One region of the Kurthia sp. Dielmo genome, then DNA from elsewhere that is predicted to be linked to it. Evidence: riboswitches for the same ligand, from Rfam matches in the RefSeq annotation. Region 1 holds a riboswitch; each other region holds the start of a gene.
What was found. A riboswitch is a leader RNA that binds a small molecule or an ion and turns the genes downstream of it on or off. The one in region 1 is predicted to bind thiamine pyrophosphate.
Positions count from the first base shown of each region.

Region 1 (2,274 bases):
CATGGCACCCACGTCAAAAAGTCGCGATTTTAGGGAAAACAGGTACCGGTAAAAGTACGCTTGGTAAGTTATTACTGGGGGCGTATAAGCCGACTGCTGGTACGGTAACGATTAACGGCGTGCATATGCATACGCTACGTCATGACACATCACAGCTTATCGCGGTCTTAGAACAAAAGCCGTATTTATTTGATACGACGATTATGAATAATATTCGACTTGGAAATGTTTCGGCAAGTGATGCGGAGGTTATTGAGGCGGCGAAAAAAGTTCAGTTGCATGAGATGATTGAGACATTACCACATGGCTATGACACGCGTGTCGAAGAACTTGGCACACGCTTTTCTGGTGGGGAACGTCAGCGTATCGCGCTTGCTCGTATTTTATTACAGCAAACGCCCATTGTATTATTAGATGAGCCAACTGTTGGTTTAGACCCCGTAACTGAGCAGGAATTGATTCATACGATATTTGAGGTTCTTAGCAATAAAACAGTCGTATGGATTACGCATCATTTAGCAGCAATGGCTCATATGGATACCATTTATATGCTTGAAAATGGTCGAGTACGTGTAAAAGGTTCACATGAACAGTTGTTAGCAGATGACGCAAGATACCGAAAATTATACGACTTAGACTATCCATTTGACTAATTTTATGATACAGTAGCGGGGACGATTGCTAGGAGTGTCAGTGTGACTGACTGAGAGAGCGCTACAGCCGCTTAATCCTTGAAACCTGATCTAGTTCATACTAGCGGAGGGAAGCAACTTACAAAGATAATAAGGGCCTGGCTCTTTTTCTTTTGGCAATCGCATCAGAAAGAGAGGGGCTTTTTATATGAAAAAAATGACGTTATTAGCGATGTATATCGCGATTTGTGTTATCGGCTCAAGTGTTGTGAGTATCCCGATTGGTGTGGCAAAAGTGGCGCCCATTCAGCATATGATGACCATTATTTGCACGGTAACACTAGGGCCGATTCCGGCAATTATACAGGCTATATTGGCATCACTTATTCGACTGATGATGGGGACGGGGACTTTATTAGCCATTCCAGGAAGCGTTATAGGGGCAGTGCTTGCAGGTATGCTCTATAGGATAACGAAAAGACGCATAGCCGCAATCAGTGGGGAAATAATTGGCACGGGCATCATCGCATCCCTTGTTGCGGTACCTTATAGTATGTTCTTTATGCATGCACCCGCGGTATCTGCGTTATTTTTCATGCCGTCCTTTTTATTGTCGACGGTGACAGGCGCCATGCTAGCGCTCGCGATACTAAAAGCTGTCCCAACACGCTATTTAGCGATTCAGTAGTGTAAAAGCCGACGTATGAACGACGTCGGCTTTTTTTATTGCCAAATACAGGCACAATAGAAGCCAATAGCGATAAGGATGCGGTATACTTTTTAGTAATGACTAATGGAAGAAGGGAATACTGTGCACTCAAAAGCTGTGCGATTTTTACGAACGATGGGCATTTTAGACGGCCTATCGCTATTAATTTTATTAGGTGTCGCGATGCCACTAAAATATGTGTGGGATTTGCCACTAGCGGTAACGATTATGGGCAGTTTGCATGGCGCCATTTTTATGTTGTATCTCGCGTCGATTGCGTGGGCGCAGTTACGTATGCAATGGCCCATTGTTTATTCCATTGTAGCGGTCCTTGTCGCCTTTATCCCATTTGGGAACTTTTTATTCGATCGATACATAAAGCGGGCTGAAGCACGTTATCGACCGCAACCATTTAAACAAATTTGGTTATTGTATGGTGCGATTTTCTTTACGTTTCTCGATTTATTCGCACAGCTTCCCGTCATGAGTACCTTTGCACTATCATTAGGCGCTTCGACGATGATAGCCGGACTTGTCGTTGGGATGTATTCTTTTACGAATATGTTTGGGAATATGGCGTCGGGTATTTTAACTGATCGTGTGGGAGCGAAGCGTATTGCAATAATTGGACTGATGCTTACGGTGCTATCATTATGTGCATATATGGTTATTGATTCACCGACCACCTTGCTCGTACTACGTGCCTGTCATGGCTTTGTGGCAGGGCTTATTACACCGGCCGCCTTTACGCTTGTCGCCAATCAAACAGCCCAGCAAACACAGGGCAGTCAGTCGGCATTAACCGGCGCCTTTGTCGGCATCGCGGCGATTTTAGGTCCTGCTTATAGCGGCATTGTGGCAACGCGTACCTCCGTACCATTTGTGCTGATAACGGTCGCAATAATTGGTGCCGTTGTCGTTGTGGCATTAATA
Region 1 is NZ_HE578957.1:264,671-266,944, reverse strand. Features, by position in the region: gene cydC (thiol reductant ABC exporter subunit CydC) at 1-653, shown strand, start outside; TPP riboswitch at 674-782, shown strand; gene thiW (energy coupling factor transporter S component ThiW) at 841-1,320, shown strand; gene KTHG_RS06220 (MFS transporter) at 1,444-2,274, shown strand, end outside.

Region 2 (2,274 bases), on a different contig from region 1:
TGGTGGTATTTCTAAAATGTCTCTAATATCATTCTTTTTATAAAAACTTACCCAGCCCATTGCAAGCCCTTCAGCACTAGCTACTAACCACATATTTTGAATGGCACAAGCAGTTGATAAAGCATCCGTTTCAGGAATTGAATTTCGTCCTAATATGCGAACCTCCTCTTGTTGGATCACAAGTTACACATATAGTTAAAGGAGATTCTTTTAGACCTTCAACTTTTAAACTAAGGAATTTCGTTTCTTTTTCTCCTTCATAATGAATAGCCAATGCTCTTCTTTCCTTATCCGCTGCCCATGCTAACTTTTCTTTAATTTCATTTGAAGAAACTAAAATAAAATTCCATGGTTGCATAAACCCTACTGAGGGTGCATGATGAGCAGCATTTAGTATTTTATGTATTGTATTTTCTGGGATAGGAGTTGACAAAAAACTTCGGATGTCTCTTCTATGATAAATAACTTTATATATTGCTTCTTTTTCTTCCTTAGTAAACATATTTTCCCTCTCTCGTTAAAAATTAAAATGTTATTGTTTATTCATATATTAACAATAAAACCTGTTGCTGTCCGTCTTTTAATTAAATGGTTTTTTATATTTTTTTATTGCTCCTTTTATTTTACTTAAAACTCATGTATACTAAAACCAAATTGAATAGAAATAACTAGGGGAGTCCAATAAGTTGGGCTGAGAGAGAAACACGTTAAAGTTTCTTGACCCTTTGGACCTGATCTAGATCATACTAGCGTGGGGAAGTTAGAAAAAATAATCATGTAATCATGTATTGAATAAACTTCTACATACAAAGCCGGTCCATCCTTTTTGGATTCGGCTTTTTTATTTAATTCATTTCTTTAATTCCTCTTTTATTGTTCTAGATCTCGTCCTTTAATTTTAAAAAGGGGAGAGATTTACTCTATGTCAACAACTTCATTAAACGAAAAAAGCATTTCCATCATGTCTAGTTTTTCAGGTAGTAAAAAAGTTTATGTTGAAGGCTCAAGACCCGATATCAAGGTACCAATGCGTGAAATTGAACTAAGTCCTACAACGGGCGCCTTTGGTGAAGAAGAAAATCCACCAGTTCGTGTCTATGATACAAGCGGACCTTATACGGATACTAATTATTCAGTTGATATTACAAAAGGTCTTCCTCCTCTTCGAAGCACATGGATTCATGAACGAGGAGATGTTGAGGAACATGAAGGAAGAGAAGTTAAGGCTGAAGACAATGGATATAAGGATGAGAATGACCCTCGTGCTAATCATAATATGTTCCCGGGTTTAAAGCGTAAACCCTTACGTGCAAAAAAAGGTGGAAATGTCACACAGCTTCATTATGCAAGGAAGGGCATCATCACTCCTGAGATGGAATTTATCGCATTAAGGGAAAATATGAAACCTGAATTTGTGCGTGAAGAAGTTGCAAGAGGTCGAGCAATTATCCCTTCTAATATCAATCATCCAGAGGCAGAGCCTATGATCATAGGACGTAATTTCCATGTTAAAATCAACGCAAATATTGGGAATTCTGCTGTTTCATCCTCCATCGAAGAAGAGGTCGAAAAAATGACATGGGCCACACGTTGGGGTGCTGATAATATTATGGACCTATCAACAGGTAAAAACATTCATACAACAAGGGAATGGATAATTCGCAATTCTGCTGTTCCTGTAGGAACCGTTCCTATCTACCAAGCACTTGAAAAAGTAAATGGTGTTGCCGAAGAACTCACATGGGAGGTTTACCGTGATACTTTGATTGAGCAAGCCGAGCAAGGCGTGGATTACTTCACCATTCATGCTGGTGTTCTTTTGCGATATGTTCCGTTAACAGCAAAACGTTTAACAGGTATTGTATCCCGGGGTGGATCTATTATGGCACAATGGTGTCTTCACCACCACAAAGAAAGCTTTTTATATACTCATTTTGAAGAAATCTGTGAGATTATGAAAACTTATGATGTTTCATTCTCTTTAGGAGATGGTCTACGTCCTGGTTCAATTGCTGATGCTAATGATGAAGCACAATTTGCAGAATTAGAAACTCTTGGAGAACTAACAAAAATTGCTTGGGAGCATGATGTACAGGTAATGGTTGAAGGTCCAGGTCACGTACCTATGCACCTTATTAAAGAAAACATGGACAAACAACTTGAGGTTTGTAAGGAAGCGCCTTTCTATACTCTAGGGCCACTTACAACTGACATAGCTCCTGGGTATGATCATATTACATCTGCGATTGGTGCAGCCATGATTGGTTGGTATGG
Region 2 is NZ_HE578959.1:174,651-176,924, forward strand. Features, by position in the region: partial or broken gene bluB (5,6-dimethylbenzimidazole synthase) at 1-502, opposite strand, end outside; TPP riboswitch at 661-775, shown strand; gene thiC (phosphomethylpyrimidine synthase ThiC) at 923-2,274, shown strand, end outside.
Region 2: linked by a shared signal. The riboswitch ahead of thiC (phosphomethylpyrimidine synthase ThiC) and the one ahead of thiW (energy coupling factor transporter S component ThiW) in region 1 are both predicted to bind thiamine pyrophosphate.

Region 3 (2,274 bases), on a different contig from region 1:
GCATTTGAAAAGCCAGCCATTACAAGTAAAGTAGTAGGAACCTATACACTAAATAACCCTGTGCATATTTTAAAGTCGTATAATCGTGATTATTATGAGGTGCAGATTGACAGCCAAAAAGGATATGTCCAAAAAGAATATGTTAGCGCAGCACCGTATTTTGTAAAAGCTGTGAAGGTCTATACACCTGGAGATACACTAAATGTGCGAACAGGGCCAGGTGTCAGCTATAAAGTGATTGGTGCGGTAGCGCATACAAAGCCACTCTATGTAACAAGTACGAAGTCATTTGGCAACTGGCTACAGGTTTGGTATAAAGGACAGTTTGGCTTTGTGAATAAAGGATATACGGTAGCGCCGCCGTGGTATACGGTGCGTGTGCCGGCAGATGATACACTGACTGTACGAACAGGACCAGGTGTTGGCTATCGACAAATTGGTGCCTTATATAATAAAGACCGCGTACAAGTGTTAGAAAAAACAACATCGAAATGGTATCAAGTGTATCACCGCGGAGAAATTGGTTATGTATCAGCCGCCTATGTAACGAAAAATTAGGGGTGAGACATCATGACATCAAAATGGGTAAAGTGGACAATTGCAGCAGGTTTAGCAGGGTCGGCATTTGGGCTAACATATGCCGCGCAACCCTCAACTGTTCAACACGCGCAAGCAATTAGTACGATGTATTCAACAACGGATCATTTAAATATCCGTACAGGACCAAGTAAGAAATACCGCGTTGTTGGGCAATTTAATGAAAATGATGCCATTCAAGTGCTTCGAAGCTATGCGACAACATGGTATCAAATTTCATATAAAGGTACAAAACGTTATGTGCATAAAGCGTATGTCGCAAAAGAGCCAATTCATATGGGAACAGGCTTTGTGACAACGGCAAAAGGTGTGAATCTTAATATTCGTTCTGGACCAAGCACAGGGTATAAAATTATTGGTAAAATGCCATCTCGTGCAGAATTTAAAGTGATCGATTTCCGTGATGGTTTTTGGTACAAAATTTATTATAAAGGAAAAGTTGGGTATGTGAGCTCAGCTTACACATATATTTATCACTAAGCAACTTTGCGGGGTATCATGCCCCGCTTTTTTATGGCGTTTTTTGGAATGTATGCTATACTAAGGATAATTAAAATTATTGCAGGGGGACACGTATGTGTTGAGAAGGTTAAAGCCTGACCCTTAGAACCTGTCCGTTAATACGGGCGTAGGGAGCAATGTACGTAATCATTACTGTGTACATTTGCTCTCCGTCATGGAGAGTTTTTTTATTGCACTATTTTAATTTGCGGGGGGACACATTTGTGTTGAGAAGGTTAAAACCTGACCCTTAGAACCTGACAGTTAACACTGACGTAGGGAGCAATTTTTTGAAAGCGCGCTCCTAATTCGGATGCGTGCTTTTTTTTGCCTACGTCCATCCAAGAGGAGGACTTTTTAATGACATTTTGTGACGAAGTAAGACAAGAAAATGCGCTTTATTTTGAGGCAAGCTTTGAGCATCCGTTTGTGCAAGGCATTGTGGACGGTACATTACCACTGGAGAAATTTAAGTACTATATGCTACAAGATGCCTTCTATTTAAAACACTATACGAAGGTATTGGCCATTGCTGCATCGAAGGCGACAGAAGCGGACGAGACGCTCTATTATTTGCAAGCAGCGCAAAATATTCAACTTGCAGAACTTGAGATGCATCGTCTAACGTTCCATGAGTTAGGTGTAACGGACGCGGAAATTGAAGCGTTTGAACCTGCGCCGTCTGCGTATAACTATGTGAGTCATATGTACAATGCGGCCTATAACGGAGATGCGGCAGAAGCATTCGCAGCGATGTTCCCATGTCCATGGCTTTATTTAGAAATTGGCAATCGTTTTAAAGATGCGAAGCCAGGCGTCGCGCTGTATGAACAGTGGCTTGCGCTTTATAGCTCTGACGATATGAACGAGAATATTAAGCAACAATTAGCGTTAATGAATCACTATGCACAACAGCAACCGCATAAAATCTCATTATTTAAGCAGCATTTTAAAAAGAGCTGCTACTATGAGTGGAAGTTCTGGGAAATGCCATGGACGACTGAAAACTGGGAGCAGGAGGTTATGCGCTATGTCACTCGTTAATATTCGAAAAAAAGCACCGCTTGTCCATTGTATAACGAACTATGTCGTCGCGAATTTTACGGCAAATGGGTTGCTTGCGATGGGTGCTTCTCCTGTGATGGCGGATGCCGTTGAGGAGGTAGCGGATATGGT
Region 3 is NZ_HE578958.1:409,025-411,298, forward strand. Features, by position in the region: gene KTHG_RS10680 (SH3 domain-containing protein) at 1-558, shown strand, start outside; gene KTHG_RS10685 (SH3 domain-containing protein) at 571-1,077, shown strand; TPP riboswitch at 1,151-1,249, shown strand; TPP riboswitch at 1,299-1,397, shown strand; gene tenA (thiaminase II) at 1,459-2,142, shown strand; gene thiM (hydroxyethylthiazole kinase) at 2,129-2,274, shown strand, end outside.
Region 3: linked by a shared signal. The riboswitch ahead of tenA (thiaminase II) and the one ahead of thiW (energy coupling factor transporter S component ThiW) in region 1 are both predicted to bind thiamine pyrophosphate.